4 regions of the Alkalibaculum bacchi genome follow, and region 1 is predicted to be linked to each of the others. Evidence: riboswitches for the same ligand, from Rfam matches in the RefSeq annotation. Region 1 holds a riboswitch; each other region holds the start of a gene.
What was found. Region 1 has a riboswitch for cobalamin ahead of DES36_RS10700 (ECF transporter S component). Riboswitches for the same ligand answer to the same signal wherever they lie in the genome.

Region 1 (7,479 bases):
AATATCATATGAAAACGCCTTACAAAATACCATATCGTCTATTAACGATACAATTGTAAAATTATCCATCGCTAAAGAACGTAATTTAATAGGCGAGGAAGGATATGAAGAGTTAAAAACACTTGCATTAGAATTAAATGAAATGCTTTGCAAAATAAAAGAAGACATTTAGAATTTCTTAACTTGAATAGGTAAGCATATCAACTTTTAGGTTGGAGGGGCATCAATCTAGAATTCTCGTCTTATTTCATCATACTAAATGATTTAATCAAAAAAGCTAAGAGCCTTGCATTTTGCAAGGCTCTTAGCTTTTTTTGTACTAGAAAATTCTACTTTTTCCTATATCTACTGCCCAGTCATCCTATGCGTAGGATCGGATATTGACCCTAAAGGAATACCCTCATGCTAGTGACCAAGGACTAGTGACTAGAAACTAGCACCTATTTCCTTGTAGCAATTTCAGCTTCCATTTCTCTTACCTTATTGTCTGGAAGATTATAGAAGAACATAATTGCAAAAGCCACCACTGCAAAAATAAATGGAGCAATAAAGAAGATGTTCTTAAATCCTTCGATAATTTCAGGGCTGATGTTTTCTGCTTTTGCATCAAATCCTAATGCAGCAATTCCCGCCGTTAAGATAAGACCACGAACTAAGATACTTACCTTAATAGAGAAGCCAGAGAAAGCCATGATAACACCTTTAGTATCTTTACCTGTTTTCCATTGGCTATAAGTAGCACCATTAGAATAGAATGAAGATGTTAATCCATATGAGAAGCCAAAGAATACTTGCCCAATTCCCATTATAGTAATAACAGCTATTACATTTTGTGCTACAAAATATGCAAGGATAATAGATGCAGCGTAACCACCCATTCCTAAAAGGTATGTAAGCTTTGTTCCAATCTTTCCTACGATAGAAGGGGATGCAATTGCTCCAATAAATCCTGCAATATTAAATACAAGAAGGAATACAGGTTGTAAGGCCATGCTATTTGTTACATAATTAAAGTAATAGAAAGAAGCAGCCATTAATAAATAGTATCCAATTAATTTTGTGAAATCTGAAATTACGAATAATACAAGGTTCTTATTAGAAAATACAGACTTAAACATATCACCTAATGAAGGACCTTTCTTTACTTGAGTTTTTGTGCTAGAAGCACTTATGGGTTCTTCATATCCTTTAGAAATAGCAAAATGCATATAATAAGCTACCATCATAACTGCTGCGAAAATACCTGCTGTTACAGTAAAGCCAAGGCTTGATCCTTCTCCAAATATTCCAGTGAAGAATAAGACTACTGGCATAGTCAAGTAAGAAGCCACTACTTTACCTACAGTAGAACCAGCTGCTCTTCTACTTGATAAGAAAGCTCTTTCTCTTGGATCGTCTGTTAAAACAGATACAAGAGACATATTCGCAGTCCAAGATACATTCCAAACTGTATGACTGATGATAAAACCTAAACTAATAATAATTGCGGCAAGTGTAGGGGAGCCAATGTTCGTAAATTGGAATATATAGAATAGCACGACAAATGGTGGTCCAACTAATAACCATGAACGGTATTTTCCCCATTTTAGATTGGATTTGTCTAAAAATACTCCTGCAACCAATGAGCTGACAATATCCGCGATTCCAGTGATTGTAGTGATTAACACGACTAAAGCATTTGGAAGCAATGCATAGTTGGTTAAGAACGGTGTAAAATAAGATGTCTCGACGAATGTCATAAAAGAAAAACCAGCATCTGCAATACCAAAGAAAGTCTTAATTTTGCTGTTGATTCTTCTACCCGCCTTTTGAATTTTGTCCATTATTTCATCTCCTCTTGTCTGTAAAGCATTACACTTTTACATAAAAAAGCACCATGAAATGGAATGAATAATAGAGTATTGCTAGTAAAAACGTAACAAAGGTATCGCTTTGCGATACCTTATAATAATCACAATAATTTTCTGTATTCTTACTATATCTTATGTATATTCATAGGTGTCTTTTATACCAAGTGTTGCTCTACAAAATTTATATTTATATAATATTATATTCAATTAAGATTGTCAATATGTCGCAAGATATAGAATTTTATTAATCGTTCTGTTCCTAGAATTACTTTTCTATAAGCTAAATAATTAAAAATTAAGAAACAATTAAGAAACATAAGCTTACTTATTTTTTTGTATGTTGTATAATATTGCTAGGAGCATTGTACGGAGTATTCAAATAATAAAAAATATAAAAATCGCTTAAAGCCAATAATTCTTATAAGATTTTGTATTTTGAGTGAGGTAAAGGAATGGATTAATAATATGAGAAAAAGAATAGTATTATTTTTAATAATTTTAATATTTTTATCATTGATATTTATTGTATTACCAAAGATTGGGTTTTATACATTCGTATTTGATCAAGGAGAGTATGAACATTCCGATGAATCTTCTACTGAAAGAATTTCTGATTTAAATGAGCTGAGTCCCAAAACTAGGGAATTGGCCCTTGAATTTTTAGAAAAATGCGAAGAAAATGGACTTAATGTGCGGATTACAGAAACCTATAGAACGCAAGCTCGACAAGATATACTATATGAACAGGGCAGAACTACACCTGGTTTAGTGGTTACATGGACGAAAAACAGTAAACACACTAAAAGGCATGCATTTGATATTTGCGAAGACGATACGGATGATCCTTATGGGGATTTAGAGTTTTTTAGGAAATGTGCAGAAATAGGTAAAGAAGTGGGGTTTACTCCAGGTTATTATTTTGATGAAGTGCAAGATATGCCTCATTATGAATTAAATAGATGGTGGATACAGTAATCACTTGTTCCTTATTTGTGTGATAAAAAGATAAGGGAATTAATATTACTGAAATTGATACATTAAGCAGAAGGTTCAAGAAATGAATAATACAAAGGAGGAAATAATATAATGGCCGAAATTAAATTTAAACTTGTTGAAACGATAGGGACAATATCTGAAAGCAATAAAGGTTGGGTAAAAGAGCTTAATCTGATTAGCTGGAATGAACGAGCACCTAAATACGATTTAAGAGATTGGGCACCAGATCATGTGAAGATGGGGAAGGGGATTACACTTTCTAAGGATGAATTGATTGTATTGAGAGATATCTTAAATCAGATGGAAATATAAAACCGCAAAGCCATTTGTATAATGGCTTTGCGATTTTATAATGTACTAGGAAACACCTACTTTTGACCCTAGCTCCTGCTCAGTCATCCTGAGCGCAAGCGAAGGATCTAGACCCAAAAGGGATACCCAAATGCTAGTGACTAAAGACGAGCGACTAATGCGCCACAGACGCTTTCTTGTATATGTGTTAATGGTAATGAAAAGCTTAATTATATATAAGTTTAAAGGGTTCGTATAAATGGAGGGGTTACTTATGAAGATTTTACTTGTAGAAGTAAATATAAGTGAGGGACGAGATGGAGCTAAGATAGAACAAATAAAAGAATCGTTAATGGTAGGTAATGATATAGAAATTATAGATTTAAATTCTGATAAGGACCACAATAGATCTGTATTCACTTATAAGGGAGAATGTGAAGCTGTTTTAGATGCTACAAAAAGATTATCGAAAAAAGCTATTGAACTTATCGATATGACGAAGCATAGAGGAAGTCACCCAAGAATGGGAGCAGTGGATGTAGTACCTTTTATACCTATATTAAATATGACTGGTGAGGAAGCTGTAGAAATTTCTAAAGAATATGGTAGGTATATGGGCAGCTTAGGCGTACCAGTATATTATTATGAGGATTCAGCCATTAGGGATGATCGAAAGTCCTTAGTTAAAATTAGGAAAGGTCAATATGAAGCACTAGCTGACAAAATGAAGGACGAAAGCTGGAAACCAGATGAAGGTCCATTTGAATTTAATCCTAAGAGTGGAGCCACTGTTGTAGGATCAAGATTTGCCCTATTAGCATTTAATATCAACTTAGATACTGAAGACTTAGAAATAGGAAATAAAATCGCTACTGCTATAAGAGGATCTTCTGGTGGATACCAGCATGTCCGCGCTATTGCATTAGAAATACCAGACAGAAAGATGATTCAAGTATCTATGAATTTAACGAATTATGAAAAGACGCCTATACATAGAGTATATGAAACAATAAAGTTTGAAGCGAGCAGATATAATGTAAATATTTCAGACACAGAGTTAGTAGGGCCAGTTCCAGTATATGCGTTAAGAGAATTACTTGATTTTTATATTAGATTAAAAGATTTTTCTACAGATCAGATTTACTTCTGACTGCGATATATCCGTTATATGAGAGTAAAGAGTAATAGTGTATTAGATATTATATTCTAAATTTCGCTATATCGTTAAGCTTTACAAATCAAATTAAAATGTTTATAATATTGTTATAACAAATACATATGTATGAATCAGGTGCCTTAATAGGAGAATAGGGAATCGAGTGAAAATCTCGAGCGGACCCACCACTGTAAATGAGGAGCAATGTATATTATCCACTGGTAACGGGAAGGAATATATTGCCGTGAGTCATAGCCAGGAGACCTGCCTGTATCATAGAATTCGTAAGCGACGGTAAAGTTTATGATCAATTTTATATTGGTCATAAACTTTTCTTTTTTTCGCGAACTAATGAGCCAAGCGAAGGTGAAGCTTTCGCAGGATTCTTTTTATCATACGCACCAAATAGTTTACTAATTTGACGCGTATGATAAAAAGAATCCGTAAATAAAAGCTTTAGCTTTCATTTAGCGAATGGCGCGACCGAGGAATCGGCCTAGCCGATTTCGAGGTGTAGAAAAATCAACTCATATGTCCACGTAAATGAAAGTTTTTATTTTAATATAATAATTTATTAATTTAAGGAGGAAGTTATGAACTCATTAATTCAAAACACTCAAGTCACTAAAACTAGGAAATTAGTTTACACAGCTTTATTAATTGCATTAGCATTTATAGGAGCACAAATTAAAATTTTGGGCTCCATCGCATTAGATGCATTGCCAGCCTTTTTTGCTGCTTTACTATTAGGTCCAGTAGCAGGTGCAGCAGTTGGGGCAATAGGTCACCTGCTCACAGCTATGACAAGTGGTTTTCCTATGTCTATCCCTATTCATTTAGTCGTAATGTGCACCATGGCTTTTATATGCTGGTTATATGGTTATCTCAACAATCGCATAAATTTAATTGTAAATAGTACTATTGCAATTATCCTAAATGGAGTAGGTGCAACTTATTTATCTGTATTAATCATGCAGTTATTAGGAATGATTCCAACTGTAAAAGAGTTTTTTTTCATGTTGGTAGGTCCCTTATTACTGGCTTCAACAGTTAACGTCCTTGCAGCTGCTGTTTTATACAGTTTGCTAAAGAAGAGAATTTAACTAAAACTAAATTGGCGAACAGGTGAGTATATTGAAGGTAAATAAATTTAGAGACTTAACATTAATGCACATAAATGAAGAAACAATGATGGTATTAGCATGTGATTCTTGTGGTGGAATAGGTATGAAAAAGCATGATGCGCTAGAAACACCACAAGAAGTAGTTGGGTACCTTACAGCAGGTGTGGCTTTAAGTGAATTATTAGCTTTTCGAGCTAAGCCAATAACCATAGTGAATAATTTTTGTGTAGAGATGAATCCTACTGGGGAAAAAATTATCGGTGGAATAAAGAAGGCAATTACTGATTGTGGATTAGATCAAGAAATGCTCCTTACAGGGAGTACAGAAGAAAATATGCCTACTGTACAAACATCTATAGGTATAACGGCTATAGGCATGATTGATCTTAAAAACTGGACGAAGCCAAGGACCTATAAGGGAGATGACCTTATTGTGGTTGGAAAGCCTAAGGTAGGGTCAGAAGTGCTAAAGTCTAAGGAAATACCCAATATCAAAATAATAAGCCTAATTAAAGATATACTAGGGATCAACGAAATACTTCCTGTCGGTTCAAAGGGCATTGATTATGAGATAGGGGAGCTTTGCAAAAGTAACGATTTGGATTTTAAATATACACAGACAGTAGAAGTAGATATAAAAAAATCTGCTGGACCAGTCACTTGTTTTATCATATCAGGACAGAAAGAAACCATATTAGAACAACTAACAAAATACAATGTATCTTATTCATATTTAGGGTGTTTTATTGAGAAATGCTAAGATATGAATGAATAAAAAACACCTAATATACTAGTATTTCTTTGGCAATAGTCAATAATCTACAATTATTGTAATCAAACAAAAATTCAGACTATAATTTGGTGCAAGGACTTATATTAATGTTCTACATGAGCCTTATCCTTCTTGAATATCAAGGAGGGTAAGGCTGGTTAAAGTGATACATTAACTCAAAAGCTACTATAGGTATCTATTATTTTCTAACATTTATCTCAAATTGTATCTTTAGCATAATCTTAGATGCTCATGCTAGCTAAATAGAAGTAATTATACATACACTTAAAAATCTTAATAGAGAGTGAATAACATTTGTTTATACATAACTACAAAAGGGATTTATATTATGGTAAAGTAGACTTATAATGCAATTATTATTAAAAATTTATCAAGTGGAGGATTTAATGGGTAAAGGCAATCATAGCAAATCAAAGTATAAGAATAAAGGCTGGTTAGATACACTAAAAAGCATTGTAATTTGTGGAGTATTTGGCGGCGTATTAGGTTTTTTTATAGGCGATTTTTTTAATCCATGGTTAAAAAGCGACAATATATTCATTGGACTTTTGAAGTTTTATGGCCTAATCATATTGTTTGTTATTGGATATATAATACATATTATCATTCATGAGGCAGGGCACTTGATTTTTGGATTGTTAACAGATTATACTTTTGTTTCTTTTCGAATAGGATCTATCACTATAGTAAAAGAAGATGGAAAGCTAAAAACAAAGAAATTTAATATACCTGGTACGGCTGGACAATGCCTTATGATGCCACCCAAAATAAAGGATGGGGAATTTCCGTTTGTTCTCTACAATTTAGGTGGAGTCATCATAAATTTACTCGTGTCCGCATTATGTATATCTACGATAGTTCTTATTAAAGAAATGGCATTTGTTTTAGAAGTTATATTATTATTGGCTGCATTCGCTGGAATACTAGCAGCAGTGACCAATGGTATTCCAATGAAAATTGGAGGAGTTCCCAATGATGGACATAATATTTACTCTATGCTAAAGGATGAAGATGCAAGGAGAGGGTTTTATGTTCAATTAGAGGTAAATGGACTACAGAGCTTAGGGATTAGGATGAAAGAACTACCTTTAAGTAAATTTGTGCTAAATAATAATGCAGATGTAAGCCAGCCTCTTAATACGGCTATGAGATTAATGGAATACAGCTATCATTTAGATCACCTAGATATAGAATCTGCAAAAACATGTCTTCTTTCTCTTACAGAACATATGGACCGCATTGCACTTCTATTTGTCAATGAAATAAACT
Region 2 (7,479 bases), on a different contig from region 1:
TTTAGAACATCTAAAGCCGTTAAGGCAGTGGCACAGTTTAAAATCTGATGATTTCCAAGTAGGCTTAGTTTAAAGTCAAATGGTTCTAGATTTTTACTACCTTTAAAGGAAAGCTCTTGTCCTTTTAGAGAAGCGCTCTTTGACTCTACTATACTTGGATTAGTTGGATAAAACTCATTGTTCCGCTCTACACAGATTCCACGAATTTGTTTTTCTACTTGCTCACCTTGTGGATATAAGACTACATGTCCATTTTCTTTAATGATACCTGCTTTTTCAAAGGTGATTTCTTCTAATGTATTGCCAAGGTATTGCATATGATCAAAAGCAATAGAAGTGATGATGGATATTTCTGGCGCTTTAATGATATTTGTTGCGTCAAAACGACCACCCATTCCTACCTCTAAAGTTACCAGATCTACTTTTTGTTCGTAGAAGTATTGAAGGCCAATAGCAGTGACCACTTCAAACTCAGAAGGGTGTGAATAACCATCACTCATCATTTTATCTATAGATTCCTTCACCTTTCCAGCAACTCTGCCTAAATCCTCTTTTGAAATATGAGCGCCATTAATTTGGATTCTTTCTGTGAATTCTTCTAAATATGGTGAAATAAACAAACCAACTCTATAGCCCGATTCTTTTAAGACATTGCTTATCATATTGCTTGTAGAGCCTTTTCCATTGGTACCAGCAATGTGCACATATTTTAATTTGTCCTGAGGATTATCCATGTATTCTAATAATTTTCCAATATTATCAAGACCTAATTTGATACCAAAGGCATAAGTGCCATGAATAAATTCTAAAGCTTCATTATAATTCATTTAAAATAACCTCCTATTATTTAACGATGGTAGAACAATTGTTAAACGATTGTTCTTTATCAGAAAAGTTCTACTTTTTGACCCTGTCTCTTGCCTAGTTATAATTGGTGACCTAAAAGCTTTTACTTACAACTTACAACGTAGAACTAAAGTGCCCAAGGCACTTGTTCATCCATTGTTCATTTCGATTGATTGATTTTGCTTTTTTAACTTGAGAAACTTCCACTTCGTTTCAGCAGTAATAATGGCCGTAAAAATTAAGACGGAGCCTACAATCATATTAGGACTAAATAGATCTCCTAAAAAGATTACAGACATAATGCTACCAAAGAAGGATTCTAAGCTAAGCAGTAAAGCTGCATGGGATGGGGTAGTATATCTTTGAGCAATATTTTGAATGAGATAAGCCATAAATGTACAAAATAATCCCAAGAACAGCACTTCATTTATTCCACTATCTGGAATAAATAGTATAGGATCACTGGTAACCAACATAGTTACTAAAGAAAGTATAAAGGCTACACCTAACTGAATGACTGTAAGTTTTATAGGATCGTGTTTTTTTGCATAAATACCAACTGCTATCATATGACAAGCAAAGAGCAATGCACATATTAAGGTAAGTATGTCTCCTTTGTTTAATACAAAGCCTTTGTTTAAATCAAGTGTTAATAAGCCAATACCTGCAATCATTAAAATAGCAGCAAAAACACTGAATTTATCTGGTCTTTCTTTACTAATAAGCCAAAATAAAAAGGGAACCATCACCACATTAGTACCAGTTAAAAAAGCTTGTTTTCCTGCTAATGTATACTGTAAGCCGATGGTTTGCGTAGTAAAGGCTGAAAATAAAAAAAGTCCAATAATAAACCCTGCTTTTAAGTGTTCTTTATCTATAGTGATGACTTTCCTATAAAATAATATTCCCGTTAGCAAAGCTGCAATGCCAAAGCGAAGGGTCATAATATACATAGGAGACAAAGTGTCTAAAGCATTCTTTACAGCAACAAACCCACTTCCCCATACAAAGGCAGTTATAAGCAAGCCTAAATCACCTAATAACATTTTCTTGTTATTCATACAAAGAACTCCTTTATTGTCCATAGCACTATTTTATAAAAATAGCGCCCAATGAATATTTTAGCATAATAAACGTCAGTTAGATATTAATTTGTATTATTTTGCTAAATAAATTCTCTTTCGTATAGGGGATTATATAAAGGGAAAAATGTATTCAAGTCTTTGTATCTTCTCTTTAAGAGGAATACATAAAAGTCGCTGAAGCAATCTGCGACATATTTATGATATAATAATAAACGAATTTCTTTCTAGAGGAGGGATTTTTTGTTAAAGAAGAAAGACATAAAACAAGTATTAGAATTATTGGGAAAAGAGTACCCTGATGCTGGGCCAGCTCTTCATTTTACAACTTCTTTTGAATTGTTAATAGCAACGATTCTATCTGCTCAGTGTACGGATGTTAGAGTAAATATTGTTACAGATAAATTATTTGTAGATTACAATACACCAGAAGCTATACTAGAGTTAGGGCAGCCTAAACTTTTAGATTATATAAAAACATGTGGTCTCGCCAATTCAAAGAGCAAAAACATTATCGCTACTTGCTCTATATTAATAAATGAGTATGAGGGTCAAGTGCCAGATACTATTGAAGAGCTCATGAAACTTCCAGGAGTGGGAAGAAAAACTGCAAATGTAGTAGTGAGTAATGCCTTTGGACAAAATGCCATAGCTGTAGATACCCATGTGTTTCGAGTCTCTAATCGAATTGGCTTAGCAGAGAGTAAAGATGTCCTAAACACAGAGATGGATTTGATGAAGAATATCCCTGAAGAAGATTGGTCTGTAGCGCATCATTGGCTAATTTTACATGGTAGAAAAGTATGTAAGGCTCGAAAACCCTTATGCGAAGATTGCGTGGTAAAGGGATTATGTCTATATTATAAGGAGTTAATTTGTGATTAAATCATATAAAAGCTCAGTATATTTGAACTGAAAAATAAAAAAACCTCGCCCACAGGGTGAGCATTCGGCATTCGGCTTTCCGCATTCAGCTTTTTATATTGAAATTTCATAGGTTTTGTGTTAGCATAATCTTATAAAATAAAATAGCTCTATAAGGTGCAAATGCTTAATAGGGAAAGTGGTGAAAAACCACTACAGCCCCCGCTACTGTAAGTGTGGACGAAACTCTAATAAAAACCACTGTCTAAACGATGGGAAGGAAGAGTGGAGATTGAAACACGAGTCAGGAGACCTGCCTTAAGAAACTAGGAACTATCGGGGAGGATGGTGTTGTGCGTGTTTAATATGAAAACCTTCTCAAATGTAGAAGGTTTTGTTGCGTTAAGAAACAAATTATAATGAAATAACTGGAGGTAACAAAATGAAAACATTAAAAAAAGTACTAATACTAATGCTCGTCACATTAATGGCATTTACTTGGACAGCGTGTTCAAATGATAAACCACAAGAAGAGTCGACAGGAGAGGGGAATACAACAACCGAATCAAGTGACGGTACGGAAACTATATACCCATTTACATTTAAGGATACTGCAGATAACGAAATTACCCTTGAAAAAACTCCTGAAAGAATTGTTTCTGTATCTGCTTCTATTACAGAGACGCTCTTTGCTGTAGGTTTAGGAGATCAAATCGTAGGTAGAGATGAATTCAGTAATTATCCTGAAGAAACAAAAGAGATTGAAGTTGTAGGAAATTATGTAGAACCCAATACGGAACTTATCATCGATTTAGAACCAGAGGTTCTCTTTGTATCATCACCTATGCCTGAAGATGCAACACAACTTATCAAAGCTGCAGGGATAAAAACAATTGTCATTTCAGATCAAACAGATGTAGATGGTGTTTTAGAAAATATCCAATTAATTGGAAAGATTGGAAATGTTCAAGAGACTGCAAATAAACTAGTAGAAGACTTAGATATTGCTCGAAAAGAGATTACAGATAAAGTCAAAGACACAGAAGAGAAAAAGGTATTTGTAGACTTACAAGATTTTGTTTCAGTAGGAGCAGATACGTTCATTGATTCTATGCTACAGGAGATTAATGCAGTAAATATTGCAGCAGACTCTGATACAGCATGGCCAACTTTGACATTAGAAAAAATTGTAGATGCAAATCCTGATGTTTACATTTCATTATACCCTACAGTAGAGGAGATCAAGGGCAATGGTGGACTTCAATCAGTTGCTGCTGTAGAAAATGATAATATTGTTTATTTCCCATGGGGAACAGAAGAAAATGACATTTTATCTCGTTCAGGTCCAAGAGTAATGAAAGGTTTAGAATTTTTAGCAAAAGCAATTCATCCAGAAGCATTTTAAGAATAGTCGCTAGTTGCTAGTCACTAGCGCTTGGGTATTCCTTTAGGGTCATTTTGCCACTGAAGATAGTAGTGGTTTATAATTTAGAAATTACCTGCTTAATAAAATGATAGGGCAATCGTTGGTTGCCCTATGAATTTATTACTTTCTAGGATACGAAAGTGCTATTCTTGACCTAAGGACATACATAAGGGGAAAATATGAAAAAACGAATTCGAAAACACTCATTAATCACAATAATTATTTTAGCTTTTATTACCATTCTAGTTTGTACTAATTTAGGTGTAGCAAATATCTCAGTAGGGCAAACATTTCAGGTATTATTGCACAAACTTTTTAATATTGGGAATGTAGAAGGAATTAAGGCATCTACGATAGCGATCATATGGAATATACGACTGCCCAGAGTAATACTGGCTTTATTAGTCGGAGGCACCTTATCCATTTGCGGTGTTGCATATCAGGGAATCTTTAAAAACCCTATGGCAGACCCATTCTTATTAGGGGTCTCTTCTGGTGCTGCGCTAGGTGCATCTATTGGCATCGCCATGAACCTAAGTTTCAATGGTAAAGATCTTGTTTCTATACTGGCTTTTATCTTTGCTTTACTTACCTTATTATTAGTTTACAATATCTCTAAAATAGGCAATAAAGTACCTGTACCTACATTGCTGCTTAGTGGTGTGGCCATGTCTCAATTTTTATCTGCAGTAAATTCCGTTCTTATGATTTTTTCGGATAAGATGAGTCAGATTATCTATTGGACTATGGGGTCTTTTAATGGAAAGAGTTGGGAGCAAGTTTTGATTATTATCCCTTATGTAGTTATAGGCTTTATTATTCTTTATAGCTTACATAGTCAGATGGACATTATGCTCATAGGTGAGGATAGTGCTTCTCAGTTAGGCGTAAATACAGACCAACTAAAGCTTATCGCATTAGTAGTTACTGCGTTGATGACAGCTGCTACGGTTAGTATCACAGGGATTATCGGATTTGTTGGATTGATTATACCTCACGTAGTTCGAATTTTTGTCGGTCCAAAGCATAAAAAATTGTACCCCTATTCATTTTTGCTAGGTGGTATTTTTCTAATATTATGTGATACGGCAGCAAGAAGTCTTATGACTCAAGAAATACCTGTAGGTGTTATTACAGCTATTTTTGGTGGTCCGTTCTTTATATATCTTCTTAGACAGAGAAAACGTGGAGGCATATAGTATGAATAGAGAAGTATTGAAAATACAGAACTTAGAAGTAGCCTATGGGGAGAAAAAGATCATAAATGGGTTGGATTTTTCTGTCTATAAAGGTGAATTTGTAGGAATTATTGGACCTAATGGTACAGGCAAATCCACTTTAGTCAAAGCTATTACAGATATTATTCCAAAGAGCAGTGGTTCTATTCGCATATTAGATCATGAGAGTACAAGCATATCAAAAAAAGAACTAGCAAAACTTGTAGCAGTAGTACCTCAAGAGTTTAATATTGAATACGAGTTTACAAATTTAGATATCGTCATGATGGGCAGAAATCCTCATATAGATCGAAAACATAAGAAAACTTCAAAGGATTTTGAAATTGTACAAGAAGCTATGGAAATGACCAACACATGGCGTTTTAAGGATGCATTGTTTAACGAGTTAAGCGGTGGTGAGCGTCAAAGAGTAGTCGTGGCTAGAGCAATCGCTCAACAAGCGAATCTAATACTACTAGACGAGCCTACTTCTCATTTAGATGTCCATCATCAATTAGAAATCATGGAATTGATTCATAAACTTAAAGAGAGTAGAGGGGTTACTGTAGTAGCTATTCTTCATGATATTAATTTAGCAGCTCGATTTAGCGATCGGCTAATACTTCTTAACAAAGGAAAAGTTTTAGCAGAAGGAAGTCCTGATGAAGTTATCCATGAAAAATATTTATCTCAACTGTACAAAATGGAAATGATTATTCGAGAAAATAAGATTATCGGCAAAAGAGAAATTGTGCCTCTTCGAGTTATCAAAGAAAAGGTGGATAAACAAGATACAAGAGTACACATACTTTGTGGTGGAGGCTCAGGAGAAGAAATTTTAGAAAGATTTAATTCTCTCGGAATGATCTTATCTGCAGGCATACTTAATAAAGGGGATAGCGACTGGGAGATGTGCAGAATATTAAATATTCCTGTAGTAGACGCCCCACCTTTTTCTGCAATGACGAAAGAACAAGGACAATTAAATTTAGAAATGCTACATCAGGCCGATTATGTTCTCGTCAGCAATATGCCTTATGGAAACGGTAATCTAATTAACTTAGAAATTTTAAAAGATGTAGATAAACCTATTTATTTTATAGAGAAAAATGGGCAGTATGATTATACAGAGGGTAAGGCAACAAAAATTATAGATGAACTAAAGAAAAAGAATAATTTTTATGTTATAGACCATTATGAAAAATTCTTAAGTAATTTTAATTTGGAGAGTAAAAGATGAAAAAAAAGAATATTATGTTTCAAGGCACGGGTTCATCAGTAGGAAAGAGCATTTTAACAGCTGGCGTATGTAGAGTACTGAAAGATATGGGCTATCATGTAGCACCTTTTAAATCTCAGAATATGGCTCTTAATTCCTTTATAACAAAAGATGGAAAAGAAATGGGCAGAGCTCAAGTAGTACAGGCAGAAGCAGCAAGAATTGAGCCTATGGTAGAAATGAATCCAATTCTATTAAAACCATCTTCAGATGTTGGGTCCCAAGTAATCGTCATGGGAGAGGTATATCAAAATATGACGGCAACAGAATATCATAAGAATAAGCCCAAGTTTAAGAATATCATCAAAGAGGCTTATGATAAATTAGCAGAAGAATATGATGCTATTGTAATTGAAGGTGCAGGAAGTACAGCTGAAATCAATTTACGAGAAAACGATTTAGTCAATATGGGAATGGCAGAAATGGTAGATTCTCCAGTTGTTCTCATTGGAGATATTGATCGAGGTGGTGTTTTTGCCTCTATATATGGCACATATATGCTGCTAGAAAAAGAAGAACAAGCGAGAATGAAAGGCTTTGTTATTAACAAATTTAGAGGAGATGTAAAACTTCTAGAGCCTGGAATCAAGATGTTAGAGGATAAAATAAATATCCCTTGTCTTGGGGTTATTCCTTATTTTACACTACATATTGATGATGAGGATAGCGTTTCCCTTAGATTATCTTATCAGGCGAAAAAAGATATCGTAGTAGGAGTTCTCCGATTGCCCCATATTTCAAACTTTACAGATTTTACGCCTTTTG
Region 3 (7,479 bases), on a different contig from region 1:
CAACCACCTTCATAGTAAAGCCAAAGCCCCATATGGTTTCTACTTTTGTATTGGTATGGACGAGCTTTTTTCGGATTCTGCGCACGGTATCGTCACAAGCACGAGTTTCAATGTCTTTTTCGTAACCCCATATTTCATTGAGCAGTTCTTCTCTTGATACTGCTCGATCTGCATTTTCAATCAAATAGAGTAGAAGATTGTATTCTGTAGGTGAAAAGTCTATAAGAGCACCATTAACGGTGATTTTCATGGCCTTTCGGTTAATGGAGATTTGACCGAAGGTAAGAGAATTTTCCTGTTTTTCATCGCTTTCTTGTAACTGTTTGTCTAGTTTAACTCTTCGCAGTATGGCCTTTACCCTCATTACTAAGGAGATGGCACTAAAGGGCTTCGTAAAATAATCATCGCTACCTAGATTGATCCCTGTTGCATAATCTAAATCGCTGTCTTTTGCTGTAAGGATAATCATATGTCACCTCATTTTAATTATAATAGATTATGACGGTAGAAGTTACGAAAATTTCACGCAAATAATGAGAAAATTTCTATAGTTTAATATGATCGACAAGAGAATAATATGATAAAGTCTTAATCTATAAATTTAGTTTTTTACCCTTTAGAGGTAAATTAAGAGCAATTATGTTATAATACTCTATCATGATCTAACGTCAAGGAGAACAGACATTGAAAGAAGTAAATTTATTAACAGAAGGTAGCATACAAAAGACACTATTAAAATTGGCACTACCCATTATGGGGTCCTCTTTTATTCAAATGACCTATAGTTTAGCTGATATGATTTTTATTGGCAAGCTAGGCAGCAAAGCTGTAGCAGCAGTTGGTACTGCTGGTTTTTTTCCATGGTTGGCTATGGCTTTTATTATGATACCAAAAATTGGTGCAGAAGTAGGCGTGGCTCAGTCTATAGGAGGAAAGAATATAAAATCTGCTCTAGAGTTTATTAGAAGCTGTTTGCAGCTAGTTATTTTTCTGGCTCTTATTTATAGTACAGTTCTCATAGTATTCAAAGATTCACTAATTGATTTCTTCCATTTAGGAGATCCTTCTGTTATTCAAATGGCTAAGGATTACTTGCTCATTGTCTCATATGGGATGATTTTTACATTTTTAAATCCTGTGCTGACCGGAGTTTTAAATGGGCATGGAAACAGTCGAACGCCTTTCTATATTAATGTCATAGGCGTTATTACAAATATTATTCTAGATCCCCTTTTGATTTTAGGAATAGGACCATTTCCTGTTTTAGGAGTAGAAGGTGCAGCAATTGCCACGGTTTTTGCACAAATGATTGTGACTTTTTTCTTGTTTAAGGCAGTTAAAGCTCAATTATCCTATACCTCTAAAGTGGGTTTTTTTCAAGTACCTAATTGGAATATACTAAAAAAAGTATTTACATTGGGTCTACCAGTTGCGTTGCAAAATGGACTTTTTACTTTTATATCTATGATCATTGCAAGACTTATAGCTCAGTGGGGTCCTGTACCTGTAGCAGTACAACAAATAGGATCTCAAATAGAATCCATATCTTGGAATACAGCGAATGGTTTTTCTACAGCTTTAGCGGCCTTTGTAGGTCAAAACTATGGAGCGAAAAAGTGGGATCGAATCAATAAAGGCTATCATATCGCCGTGAGGATTATGACGACTATAGGACTTATTACTACGGTTTTACTGATTTTTGGTGCGAGGCCAATATTTAGCATATTTTTGTCTGAAAAAGAAGCCATCTATTATGGAGTCAAGTATTTGAAAATACTTGGAATTTCTCAATTGTTTATGTGCTTAGAAATTACAACAGCTGGTGCATTTAATGGATTAGGAAAAACAGTACCTCCTTCTGTTGTGAGCATTGTTTTTACAAGTCTTAGAATTCCAGCAGCAGTCCTTCTTTCATCTAATGCGGTACTAGGTGTTACTGGTGTGTGGTGGAGTGTAAGTTTAAGCAGTGTGATTAAGGGAATTGTTTTGGTTGCGTGGTATATTATTTACTTAAACAAGGTTAAGGAAAAGAACCATTTGGCTGTAAAAGAAGAAATCTATGAACACTAAATTTTAGTATTTACATCTTAACTAATAAAAAACCAGTAGAGCTGGTTTTTTATTAGTTATTTGATATTATACGAAATATTGGTTACTACTTAATAATGATTCTAGTGTTAAATAGCTTATGAGGAATCTAGAATACTTGGATTGGAGCTGGTAGTTAGCTTGATACGTGTCTTTGACCACCGAAGCCTAGTCCAAGAGCACTGGTGGCTGATTGCTGGTTGCTGATGGCTACTTTTTGTTGTATAAAATCAAGCAAAACCAGGTGATGATATTATGACCGTTTAAAAAGGACATATTGTAATTTTCGCATATTTCCGTTACGATTATGGTCTGACTTTCAATACAAGGATACATCCTATCTTTGTGTTTACAAGGGCTATCAGGATATGTACATTTTTCACATATGCTACAGGATTCTGCTGTCAAAATTAATATGTTCTCATCCTTAGGAAAGACATCTTTTCTTATTTGGTTTACAATATCAATGTGTTCGCCTCTTGTTGAAAGGCTTTCTTCCATATTGAGTATATCTTTTACTTCTGAAACGGTGCTAAAGATAAAAGCGTCCTTATATGCTAAGCACCTTTCTCTACATTCTTCTAATGTACCCACTGCTGGTGGGCAGGACCAGGACTTTCCATATTGAGGACATTGAACTTCACATATGGTTCTTACATTAGGGTAAAAACTTAATTCATTTGTATCAAAAAATGCGTACTCAAATATAGGATATTCCGTAATTTTCTTTTCAATTTCTTCCTGAGTAATCATAGTATCTGCCTCACTTTTTTATTTAATATTAATAATTATATCACAAACAGGTTGCAGATTGCTGTCAATGAGAGAGGAGTTTAAACTAAATAGATAGAAATTAAAGTCACACTATTGACTATTTTAATCCATTTGGTATAATATAAATAAATTAAAATATGTAAGCAATTTTAGGTGCCTCATATGAGGAGAATAGGGAAACCGGTATTAGTTCGCCCTACGACGAAGGAGTTGTTGGCGAACTTATGTAAGGAAATCATAAATTTAAGATTTGTAGATTTCTACTGCTTAAAGTCCGGTGCGGACCCACCACTGTAATGACGAGCTCACGCTAACCACTGGCTAATGCTGGGAAGGGGCGAAAGGGCGTTTGAGTCAAAGCCAGGAGACCTGCCTAAGATTGAGAAGCCTTTCCTGAAATGGGAAGCGGCGGAGATGACGGCAAAGTCCCGACCACAATAAATAATATTATTGTGGCGGGACTTTTTTTCGTGAAACAGCGAGCCAAGCGAAAGCATAGCTTTCGCAGTAGACATGAGACGGAACAGGCAAACGGCTTGCCGATTTGACTGAGGAGTCTCGTGGATACGAAATGAAAGCTATGCTTTCATTTGGCGAGCGTCGCGACCGAGGAAGATTGATTATTTAGCTTTTGCCACAATCTAATAATAATTCTAATCTGGAGGAGATATAAAAATGAATACAATCAACGAAAAATTTCATAATTTGAAAGATGTGAAAAGTGCAAGTGAAGCAGAACTTGAAAGTGCATTACAAGAGCTTACAAGTAATATTACAGGGTTAGACGAAAAATCTATTGCAGGTATGCAAGCTCGTTTAGATGCTAAGATTAAACCTCTTCGAAGCTTAGGGGTATTAGAAGATATTGCTCAACAAATTGCAGGAGTTCAAGGCACTGCTCAACCTAAGATCACAGGAAAAGCTGTACTTTTAATGGCAGGTGATCATGGCGTTGTAGCTGAAGGAGTAAGCGCTGCACCTCAAGAGGTTACGGCTGAATTGTTTTATGCTTATATGAATAAAAACGGGGGAGTCAATATTATCGCTCGAAGTGGAGGAGGAGACGTTATCGCAACAGATATCGGAATCGCTGGTCCACTAAATCCACCAGAACTCATGGCTAGTCGAGTAAAAAATGGCACGGATAATATGGCTAAAGGACCTGCAATGAGTAGAAAAGAAGCTCTTCAAGCTCTTTTTACAGGTGCAAAAGTTGCTAGAGATGCTATAAATTCTGGCATAAATCTTTTGGCTACAGGGGAAGTTGGAATAGGGAATACAACACCAAGTTCAGCTCTTATTTCCGTATTTACAGGCTGCTCTATTGAAGAAGTAACTGGGCGAGGAACAGGAATAAAAGATGATGCTTTAATACATAAACAAGAAGTAATTAAGAAGGCAATTCAAATCAATAATATCGATATAAAAGACCCTGTTGGCACTCTTGCAAAGATTGGGGGACTTGAAATTGCTGCATTAGTTGGAGCAATATTAGAAGCAGCTTATAAAAAAGTACCAATTATTCTAGACGGTATTATTTCAACAGCTGCAGCATTAACAGCAGCTCAGATTGCACCAGTGGCAACAAAGTACATGATTTCATCCCATAGCTCAGAAGAAAAAGGTTGTCGTATCGGACTACAGCAATTAGGACTAGAACCAAGAATTGCATTTAATATGAGGCTTGGAGAAGGAACAGGAGCGGCTCTTATGTTCCCAACAATAGATACAGCACTAAGAGTGGCCGATGAAATGGCTACTTATGAAGCGGCTGGAGTAACTACAGGAGATTATTAAAAAATGCCTTTGGCGTTTTTTAATTCTCAATTCTAAATTGATCATTGCGCGAAGCGCATACCCGCCCAACTATATAAATTTGTAAGCGAAACAAAATGACTTTTATCATAAACCACTTGACAACACGGACAAATCGTGCTATTCTGTTGCAAACCGTTGAAGCGGAGATAACGGTGATCATGATCCCAAAGAGAGTCCGTGTTGCTGAGAATCGGGCGGAAAACAAGTCATCAAATGGACCGCTGAGGGCGCAGTCAAAGGGTTTCGATCTGAGTATTCTGCGACGTCCGGCACGCGTAAGTGGCCAGGGATATGATGGTATCCTGAAAAGAGTACGGGATTTCCGTAAATCAAGGTGGCACCGCGGATAGCGATTTATTCGTCCTTGACAGAATTAAAATTCTGTCAGGGGCGTTTTTTTTATGTAATAGGAAAGTTGTACTTTTGACCCTAGCTGCTGCTTGAGTCATCCTATGTTAGGGCCAAATCTTTGACCCATAAGACTTGACCCTAACACTGATGACTGAAGACTAGCCGCTGGTAGCTAAGCTATTCTTATTTCCCTGGCAGATAGAAAAGGAGCAAATATTATGCAGGTAAAGCCAAACTTAAATGAACTGAAACAGTTTGCGAAATCCGGGCAGTACAAAACTGCGCCAGTATGTATGGAAATCTTATCGGATTTCGGGACTCCTATTCAGGTGCTGCAGATACTGAAAAACGTATCCACTCACTGCTATCTCCTGGAATCTGTATCTGATCACGAAAACTGGGGCCGGTATACGTTTCTTGGTTATGACCCAAAGCTGGAAATCACTTGTTTAGACGGTCAGTTGCGCATCGGTTCCATGCGATTTGAGACGACCAACCCGGGAACATACATCAAGCAGATCATCGAGGAACACAAAAGCGCACGTCCGGACGGTATGCCTCCGTTCACTGGGGGTCTGGTAGGGTATTTTTCCTACGATTATCTCAAATATGCTGAGCCGTCCCTGCAACTGGACGGCAGAGACACAGAAGGCTTTAATGATATTGACCTAATGCTCTTTGACAAGGTCATCGCCTTTGACAATTACCGACAGAAGATTATGCTGATCGTCAATATTTCTCTTGCCAACTGTGAAACGGAATACAACCGGGCGTTACTGGAGCTGGCACAGATGGCGTCACTTTTGAAAACTGGAACGCCCAGAGAGGAGCCACCCGGGCATCTCAGGTCTCAGTTACAGCCGCTGTTCAGTCAGAAGGAGTATTGCCAGATGGTGGAGCAGGCTAAACACCACATCAGAGAGGGCGACATTTTTCAGATTGTGCTGTCTAATCGACTGGCGGCAGATTATGAAGGCTCTCTTTTGAACACCTATCGAATGCTTCGGACGGTGAATCCGTCGCCGTATATGTTTTACTTTTCTACCTCGGATATGGAGGTGGCGGGTGCGTCGCCGGAAACGCTGGTGAAGCTGGAAAATGGTGTACTGCATACCTTCCCGCTGGCGGGCACACGGCCGAGAGGAACAACGAAGGAGAAGGACGATGCGCTGGCTGAGGAGCTGCTGGCTGACCCCAAAGAACTGGCTGAGCACAATATGCTTGTAGATCTTGGACGAAATGACATCGGCAAGATCAGTCGGTTTGGCAGTGTGGGAGTGGAGAAGTACCATGAAATCGAACGGTATTCTCATGTGATGCATATTGGCTCCATCGTCCGCGGTGAGCTGGCGGAGGGAAAAACGGCGATGGACGCCGTGGATGCGATTTTGCCGGCGGGCACCCTGTCCGGCGCACCTAAGATCAAAGCCTGCCAGCTGATTAATGATCTAGAAAATAACAAGCGGGGTATCTACGGTGGGGCTATCGGCTATCTAGACTTTGCGGGCAATTTGGATACCTGCATCGCTATTCGCATTGTATACAAAAAGAACAACAAGGTATTCATTCAAAGCGGTGCGGGTATCGTGGCAGACTCCGTGCCGGAGACGGAATATCAGGAATGCCTGAATAAAGCCGCTGCCGTGGTCAAAGCGCTCCATGAGGCTGAGGAGGAAAACCTATGATACTGATCATTGACAACTATGACAGCTTCACCTATAACCTGTATCAGCTTGTGGGGACCTTGAATCCGGATACACGGGTCATTCGAAACGATGCGATGTCCGCAGAAGAAATTGCGTCGCTCTCACCCGAGGCAATTATTCTCTCTCCCGGTCCCGGAAGACCAGAGGATGCTGGCATCTGCATGGATGTGGTAAAAGAACTTGGGAGCCGGTTCTCGATTCTTGGCGTGTGTCTAGGGCATCAGGTCATCTGCACTGCCTACGGCGCAATGGTGTCCTACGCAAAAGAGCTAATGCATGGCAAGCAGTCGATCACCACGCTGGATCAGAGCTGTCCTCTGTTTCGAGGCTGCCCAACGGCGATTCCGGTGGCACGCTACCATTCGCTGGCAGTCTTGGAGGAGACCCTGCCGGATTGCCTTCAGGTGATTTCTAGAACGGAGGATGGAGAGGTCATGGCCGTCCGGCACAGCGAAAGCCTGGTGTTTGGTCTGCAGTTTCACCCAGAATCCATCATGACCCCAGATGGAATCCTTATTTTGAAGAATTTTTTAGAATTAGCAAAGGAGATAAAACAATGATCCAAGAAGCTATTGTAAAGATAGTAGATAAACGTGACTTAACCTATGACGAAGCCTACACCGTTATGAATGAGATCATGAGCGGTGAGACGACCGCCATTCAAAATGCCGCGTTTCTGGCGGCGCTTTCCACCAAAAGCACAAAATCTGAAACCATCGATGAGATTTCTGGCTGTGCTGCA
Region 4 (7,479 bases), on a different contig from region 1:
AGAAAAATGAGGAGGCTTTAAATGAATAAATTATACGTAGTTGGAATCGGACCAGGAAATAGAGAAAATATGACGTTTTCTGCTGTGAATGCTTTAAAGGACAGCGATATTATTATTGGTTATAATACATATATTGATTTGATCAAAGATCTGATAGGAGGCAAACAAGTAGTAAGCAATGGCATGAGAAAAGAAGTAGACCGTTGCAAAGAGGCCATTGAATTAGCATCTAAAGGAAATACCGTTTCCGTTGTTAGTAGTGGAGATGCAGGTGTTTATGGTATGGCAGGTTTAATCCTTGAGATTATTAGCAAAGAATACTCTATGTCTGATTTTGACGTTCAAATCATCCCTGGTGTAACAGCTGGCAATTCTAGTGCCGCCATATTAGGTGCTCCATTAATGCATGATTATGTGACGATTTCTTTATCAGATTGGTTGACAAAATGGGAAACCATTGAAAATCGTATTCATTGTGCAGGCAAGGGAGACTTTATCGTAGTACTTTACAATCCAAAGAGCAAATCAAGAACAGAATACATCAATAAAACACAAGAAATCCTTTTGCAATATAAATCTCCAGATACTCCAGTAGGCATTGTGCGCAGTGCTTTTAGAGAAGACCAAAGCGTACAGATTTCTACTTTAGGTGAGTTGTCAAATTGTGATGTAGATATGTTTTCAACAGTAATCATCGGAAACTCTAAAACCTATATTAACGGCAAATATATTATTACACCTAGGGGGTACAGCATTTGAAACTAGTATTTGCTGGCACCAAGATGGGTAGACAATATGTTCAGCAATTATTAAAATGTGGTGAAAAAGTCATAGTATCAACAGCTACAGAGTATGGAGCTTCATTATACGAACCTCACGAAAACTTGATTATTAATAATAAGAAGATGAATTATGAAGAGATGCTTGCATTTATCCAAGATAAAAATATTGATGAAATAATCGATACTACCCATCCTTATGCTGTTCAAGTGACAGAAAATATGATAAAATGTGCCAAGAGCCTTAAAATTCCATATCGTGTTATAGAAAGAGATTCATTCATTGAAAAAAAGGGTATTAATGGGCTAATTTTAGCCCATAGTTATGAGGAAGCCTGCAATCTTCTTATAGAAAAAGAAGGTAATATATTACTTGCTATTGGTAGCAATAATGTTCAAGCTTTTCAAAAGATTCCCAAAAATCGAATCTATATAAGAGTATTGCCTACATCAAAGGTATTAGAAAAATGCGAAACTTTAGGCTTTACACCTAAGAATATCATCGCCATGCAAGGACCCTTTAGCTACGAAATGAATCGGATCATTATTCAAGAACATGCTATTAAGTATATGGTCACAAAAGATAGTGGAACATCTGGAGGAGTAGAAGAAAAAATACAATCAGCACTAGATATGGGAGTAGAGGTAGTAATGATTCCAAGAAAGTAGTTCTAGATCTAAGTTCTATGTTCTAAGTAAAATTATGGTCACCTATGGTGACATAAAGATTTTACATAGAACTTACAATATACAACTTAGAACTTAGAACTTAATAGTAGGGGGGATTTGTATTGATATTAGAGGATATTCAAAATGCAATAGGGGAGTTAGACGAGGATTTATTATTTGAACGGATCGATGAATACTTAGGAGGAAATCCTACAGAGGAAAGCGCCTGGGAAATCATTCGTTACAGCCAAAAAGGGACGAGAATTGTCGGCGATCACTATCATAATGGAATATACTTTCTAGGTGATTTAATTTATGCTGGTGAACTCATGACAGAAATCATCGATAAATTAAAACCGTATATTTCCCACTACAAAGAAGGAGACTATATTGGTAAAATGCTCATCGGAACCGTACAAGGAGATCTTCATGATATAGGGAAAAATATTTTTAAAGGAATGTCCGAAGCAGCAGGCTTTCAAGTTTACGATATAGGTATTGATCAATCAGCAGATGCTTTTGTAGAAAAAGCTCATGATATAAAGCCAGATATCATTGGCCTTAGCGGTGTTCTCACATTAGCTATTGATGCTATGAAACGCACCGTTGATGTCATAAAAGAGGCTGGACTTAGAAGTGATGTAAAAATCATTGTAGGTGGTACTCCTCTTACTGATGAGGCTGCAAAGCACATCGGTGCAGACGCATACTCTATTAAGGCCAATGAAGGCGTAGAGATTTGTAGAGGATGGATGGAAAAAAGGGATCTATCACAAATTATATAAATACAAAAAAGCTTAACCATCAGTTATCAGCCATCAGTATTCTAGGATTAGATTCTGAAGGCCTAAGAGATAAACCTTGCTCATATTATGACTAGACAGCTGTTAGGGTCAAAGGGAACTTTCACGACTTTACTTATATATAAGAAAGTCATTGCATTTTTATAAAAAATATGTTAATATGTAGGAAAGTAAATAAATTTATGGGAAAACGGTTAAAATCCGTTGCAGCCCCCGCTACTGTAATTGCTGACGAGCATCTTTTATACCACTGGAAAAATCTGGGAAGGTAGATGTTAGGATGAAGCATAAGCCAGGATACCATTTGCTTTACAATCTTCGGCGGGAAGAGAGATTTCTTAAATTGAATCCCTAATTCCGACCGTGGTGTCGGAATTTTTTATTTACTTACAATGTATTACCTCCTTAATTATTCGGTGAGAAACTCCTACTTCTCACCGAATAAAATTTTATAGACAGAAGGTAAATGTAGATGAATCGAATAATGATTGCAGGAACAAATAGCGGTGTAGGGAAGACAACCATTAGCATAGGCATAATGGCCGCTTTAAAAAAGAGAAATTATGCAGTAGCTCCTTTTAAGACAGGACCTGATTATATCGATCCTGGATTTCATAAATATGTTACAGGAAACCCATCTTATAATCTAGATAGCTATATTCTAAATGAAAACCTTATCAAATATCTGTTAGATCGTTCAACTAAGAACAAAGACATAGGAATCATTGAGGGTGTAATGGGACTTTACGACGGTTTTGGCATTACTTCTAATATTGGCAGTAGCGCTCATATATCAGTTATTACAAAGACCCCTGTTGTGCTTGTCATCGATGCTACAGGTATGTCAAATAGCGCAGCTGCAGTGGTGCTTGGCTACAAAGAGTTCAATAAGAAGGTGGACATACAAGGCATTATCGTCAATCGAGTCTCTGGAGCAGAACATTACAAATTAATTAAAGAAATCATAGAGACGAATACAAATACCAAGTGTATTGGCTATATGGTGAAGAATGGCGATATATCTTTAAGTAGTAGGCATTTGGGTTTAGTACCAGCTGGAGAATTAGAGCATCTGAATACTAATATAGATAAGCTTGTAGATATAATCGAAGAAAGCGTAGATATAAATGCTTTGTTGGAAATTGCAGAGCGCGCTCCACAATTTGAATACGATAGTAGCTATTACGATAACTTTACTAAAGAATATTTACCTTTATATGATGGAAAACGAATTGGTCTAGCAAGAGACAAAGCCTTTTCCTTTTACTATGAAGCTAATTTAGATTTATTACATGATCTTGGAGCTGAAATTGTGGAATTTAGCCCTCTAGAAGATAAAAAACTTCCAGAAAAGTTAGATTCTATATATATTGGAGGCGGTTTTCCAGAAGTGTTTGGAAAGGACCTTGCAAAGAATATAAGCTTTAAAAATAGCTTAAAAGACTATTTAGAACTAGGTGGCAAGTGCTACTCAGAATGTGGAGGCTTTATGTACTTGTCTCAGTCCATTACCAATCTAGATAATACTACAAATAAAATGGTAGGATATCTTCCTATTGAATGTGAAATGACAAAGAGGCTTCAGCGTTTTGGCTATATTGAAATGGATGTAGAAATAGAGGGACAAAAATATACGACAAGAGCCCATGAATTTCATCACTCTAAAATTAAGGAACAAGAGCTTACATATAAATACAGCATAAAAAAATATCGTGATGAAAAAATTTTAAGACAATGGGAATGCGGTTTAGAAAAGAAGAATACCATCGCTGGATATCCCCATATATATTTTTTGAGTAATTTAGAGCTTATGACAAAATTGCTCTAATAAGGCTGAGACTTTCTAGTATCTTTAAAGGAGATATTTAAAAATTAAAATTAAGCAACAAGATAAAGATTTATATTGCATGCAAAAGTTACCGTAGGTGACTTAGTATCATTATATTATAATCAAAAGGGGAATTGTATATGACAAGCTATGTTCACGGTGGGAATGTATGGAGAGAAGGTAATCCAGAAAAGTGGACTGATTTTTCTGCAAATTTAAATCCCTTAGGTCCACCGCAAATCATGATCGATAAAATCAAAGAGAAACTAGATAATATCGTCTACTATCCTGAAGTAGATATGAAGACGCCAACTAATAATATTGCAAAATACTTAGATGTGCCACCACAGCAAGTACTGCCTACAAATGGTGGGATTGGTGCATTATCTCTTATTGCAGAAGCTATAAGACCTAAGAAAGTGGTCATTCTTCAACCTGGCTTTGTAGAATATATGAGACTGGCAAATAATGTAGGTGCAGAACTTATTCATCTACCATTGATTAAAGAGGGAAGGGTAGTTTATCCAAAAAAAGAAATAAAAGAGGTTTTAGATGAAAATACAATGCTCTTTATCTGTAATCCCTCTAATCCTATAGGCTCTACCATGCCAAATGAAATCATGCTAGAAATCTTAAAAAGCGCAGAAAAATGTAGGGCAAAAGTAGTAGTCGATGAAGCCTTTATTGAGTTTGCACAAGAAGATAGTGTCAAACATTTAGTAAAGGAGTACTCTTCATTAATCATAGCAGGTTCTCTAACAAAAATCTTTGCCATACCAGGTATACGATTAGGCTATATTTGTGCTAACAAAGATACCATCAAATCATTAAAGGAAAGGCAAACCCCTTGGAGCTTATCTTCCTTTGCTAGCGATGTGACCTGCGTTTTAGAAGAGACAAAAGACTATGTAGAAAAAACCCTAACACGTAATGAGGTTCAGAGGGAGTACTTAAGAGAAGAACTCGAAAAAATGGGTATTACAGTATTTCCTTCAAAAGCAAATTTCCTACTATTAAATTTGCAAAAGAAGGGTATTACAGTAGACCAACTCCAGGATAAATTAATAAAAGATTATATTTTGATACGAAACTGCTCTACCTATATTTATCTAGATGAGTATTATACGAGGATTGCCGTAAAAAGCAAAGAAGCCAATGAATACTTGATTCAGTGTCTTAAAAAATATTTAGGAGAGTAATACTATGGAACTTTATTATATAGCAATTGCATTTATTATAGACTTAATTATAGGCGACCCCTATTTTCTACCTCATCCCATTGTATTAATAGGGAAGTTTATCTCCTTTATGGAAAAGCTTTTAAGAAAATTTTCAACGAACCCAAAAGCATTAAAAGGAGCAGGAGTGGTATTGCTTATAACTACAGTGATGTTTTCCGCATCTATTGTTCTAGTACCTCTATTTATGCTAAGACAATTTGGTGAACCCTTTTATATAGTAGGCTATGTTTACTTTTCTTATGCTATTCTTTCTACAAAATGCTTAAAGGATGAGGCCGTAAAAGTGAAAAAGGCTTTAGAAAAAAGCTTGGAAGATGGTAGAAGACAAGTAGGGTATATTGTAGGAAGAGATACTACAGAGCTAAGTAAAGATGAAGTAATAAAGGCAACTATTGAAACCGTAGCAGAAAACACCACAGATGGAATCATTGCACCTCTTTTTTTCCTATTTATAGGAGGACCAGCCCTAGCTATGGCGTATAAGGGAGTAAACACTTTAGATTCCATGGTAGGCTATAAAAACGAAAAGTATATTAATTTTGGTTGTGCTTCCGCTATAACAGACGATATTTTAAACTTTATTCCTGCTAGAATATCTGGCTTTGTCATGGCAGGAGCGTCCATAATAGCTCAATTTGATTTTAAAAAGTCACTACAAATCTTACTTCGAGACCACGACAAACACAATAGCCCTAATTCCGCTTGGACCGAAGCAGCAGCAGCTGGAGCCCTAAACATCCAATTAGGCGGTACCCACACCTATTTCGGCAAAGAAATCTACAAACCTACCATCGGAGACTACACAAAAGACGTAGCAGTAGAAGACATCGATCGCATGAATAAATTAATGTTGGTAACTTGTTGCTTGTTTATGGTGCTTGGTTTGTTTATAAAAAGCAGGTGGTAAGGTGGTCAAATATGCAACTCACGTTGCAATGAACAATGAATAGGGAACAATGAACAGTTAAGAATATAAAGGCTAAATAAGTAATCGCATATTTGTACTGTTCGATGTGAACTGTTCATTTTTCATTGTTCATTGAGGAATTAACTTAAATTTCTGCCCTGTCATCCTGAGCGCAAGCGAAGGATCTTAACATTACCTCGCCTTTAGGCGGGAAAGATTTTGCTGACCACCTTGACTACATTTTCTCCTGAAAAAACCCAATAACTTCTTCCATCATATTTGTCGTAACATAATGATTTAATCTAGGATATTCCACATACTTTAAATGAGATGTAGCATTATTCTCACTCATTTTTTGATAAAACAACCTCTGCCCTTGAACCGGTACTACTTCATCTGCTTCTCCATGTAAAATTAACATAGGTCGATTTTTTAACTTTTCTATCCTATTGTATGGATCTAATTCATCAATTTTTTCTTGATCTCTAGGTGCAATAGGCGATTCTTTAATGTGAAAGAGCTCTGCAAATTGTTCATTAGTGTAATTCCAAGAGCAAGAGCCGTTTAATACAGCGAGAGCTTTGATCTTTTCATTGTTTGAAAAAAATCCAGATGCAGTATACCCACCCATTGAGTGACCTGCTACGCCTATTCTATTAGGATCAGCCTGGCATTTTTCTATAGCAGCTTGAACAAGAGTCTCTGATTCTTTGATATTATTTAAAATAACCTCCCAAAAGTATTTACCCATATTTTCTACTTTTTCATGGTCTACAGGATTTCTCTCTCCATGATAGATGCTGTCTGGCAAAATTACCTGAAAACCAAAGCTAGCCAAGGTAAAACCCCTAAACTTCTGTGATTCCTTATTCGAACCCCAACCATGATAAAAAATAATTGTAGGAAGCAGCTCGTCTCTCGCTATTTCTCTTGGTTTATATAAAATAGCAGGAATATCACCTAATTGAACTTTCTCTTCTTTTACAAATGCATTTTTCATAATCTTTCCTCCTAGTAATGAATAGCTATTAATCTATCTATATATACTCACGTTAATCTAATAGTTACACAAAGACCTAAAGTGGGTAAAGATAAGTTACAAAAACTGGTTATATCTTCATTATAAACGGAATTTTAAAATGTAACAATAATATATTGTTTTAAATAAATATAAGTGGGTATAATTACCTTATACAATTTTGGGGGGTATAACATGAATATTAAAGACTTAATTGAGAATTCAAAATCCACT

Region 2: linked by a shared signal. The riboswitch ahead of DES36_RS01800 (ABC transporter substrate-binding protein) and the one ahead of DES36_RS10700 (ECF transporter S component) in region 1 are both predicted to bind cobalamin.
Region 3: linked by a shared signal. The riboswitch ahead of cobT (nicotinate-nucleotide--dimethylbenzimidazole phosphoribosyltransferase) and the one ahead of DES36_RS10700 (ECF transporter S component) in region 1 are both predicted to bind cobalamin.
Region 4: linked by a shared signal. The riboswitch ahead of DES36_RS03490 (cobyrinic acid a,c-diamide synthase CobB) and the one ahead of DES36_RS10700 (ECF transporter S component) in region 1 are both predicted to bind cobalamin.

Annotation. Positions count from the first base shown of each region.
Region 1 is NZ_QNRX01000014.1:53,635-61,113, forward strand. Features, by position in the region: gene DES36_RS10675 (hypothetical protein) at 1-172, shown strand, start outside; gene DES36_RS10680 (MFS transporter) at 441-1,823, opposite strand; gene DES36_RS10685 (M15 family metallopeptidase) at 2,316-2,825, shown strand; gene DES36_RS10690 (YdbC family protein) at 2,937-3,158, shown strand; gene ftcD (glutamate formimidoyltransferase) at 3,412-4,287, shown strand; cobalamin riboswitch at 4,410-4,579, shown strand; gene DES36_RS10700 (ECF transporter S component) at 4,887-5,396, shown strand; gene DES36_RS10705 (AIR synthase related protein) at 5,428-6,177, shown strand; gene DES36_RS10710 (hypothetical protein) at 6,558-7,479, shown strand, end outside.
Region 2 is NZ_QNRX01000002.1:69,252-76,730, reverse strand. Features, by position in the region: gene DES36_RS01815 (bifunctional folylpolyglutamate synthase/dihydrofolate synthase) at 1-827, opposite strand, end outside; gene DES36_RS01810 (DMT family transporter) at 996-1,907, opposite strand; gene nth (endonuclease III) at 2,172-2,813, shown strand; cobalamin riboswitch at 2,951-3,127, shown strand; gene DES36_RS01800 (ABC transporter substrate-binding protein) at 3,235-4,197, shown strand; gene DES36_RS01795 (FecCD family ABC transporter permease) at 4,398-5,417, shown strand; gene DES36_RS01790 (ABC transporter ATP-binding protein) at 5,419-6,675, shown strand; gene DES36_RS01785 (cobyric acid synthase) at 6,672-7,479, shown strand, end outside.
Region 3 is NZ_QNRX01000005.1:69,044-76,522, reverse strand. Features, by position in the region: gene DES36_RS05005 (winged helix-turn-helix domain-containing protein) at 1-469, opposite strand, end outside; gene DES36_RS05000 (MATE family efflux transporter) at 685-2,070, shown strand; gene DES36_RS04995 (DUF2284 domain-containing protein) at 2,299-2,841, opposite strand; cobalamin riboswitch at 2,997-3,253, shown strand; gene cobT (nicotinate-nucleotide--dimethylbenzimidazole phosphoribosyltransferase) at 3,538-4,659, shown strand; gene trpE (anthranilate synthase component I) at 5,250-6,716, shown strand; gene DES36_RS04975 (anthranilate synthase component II) at 6,713-7,297, shown strand; gene trpD (anthranilate phosphoribosyltransferase) at 7,294-7,479, shown strand, end outside.
Region 4 is NZ_QNRX01000003.1:179,830-187,308, reverse strand. Features, by position in the region: gene DES36_RS03510 (cobalt-precorrin 5A hydrolase) at 1-29, shown strand, start outside; gene cobJ (precorrin-3B C(17)-methyltransferase) at 22-759, shown strand; gene cobK (precorrin-6A reductase) at 756-1,448, shown strand; gene DES36_RS03495 (cobalamin B12-binding domain-containing protein) at 1,571-2,233, shown strand; cobalamin riboswitch at 2,406-2,574, shown strand; gene DES36_RS03490 (cobyrinic acid a,c-diamide synthase CobB) at 2,724-4,079, shown strand; gene DES36_RS03485 (pyridoxal phosphate-dependent aminotransferase) at 4,220-5,278, shown strand; gene cbiB (adenosylcobinamide-phosphate synthase CbiB) at 5,283-6,227, shown strand; gene DES36_RS03475 (prolyl oligopeptidase family serine peptidase) at 6,463-7,227, opposite strand; gene DES36_RS03470 (nitroreductase family protein) at 7,441-7,479, shown strand, end outside.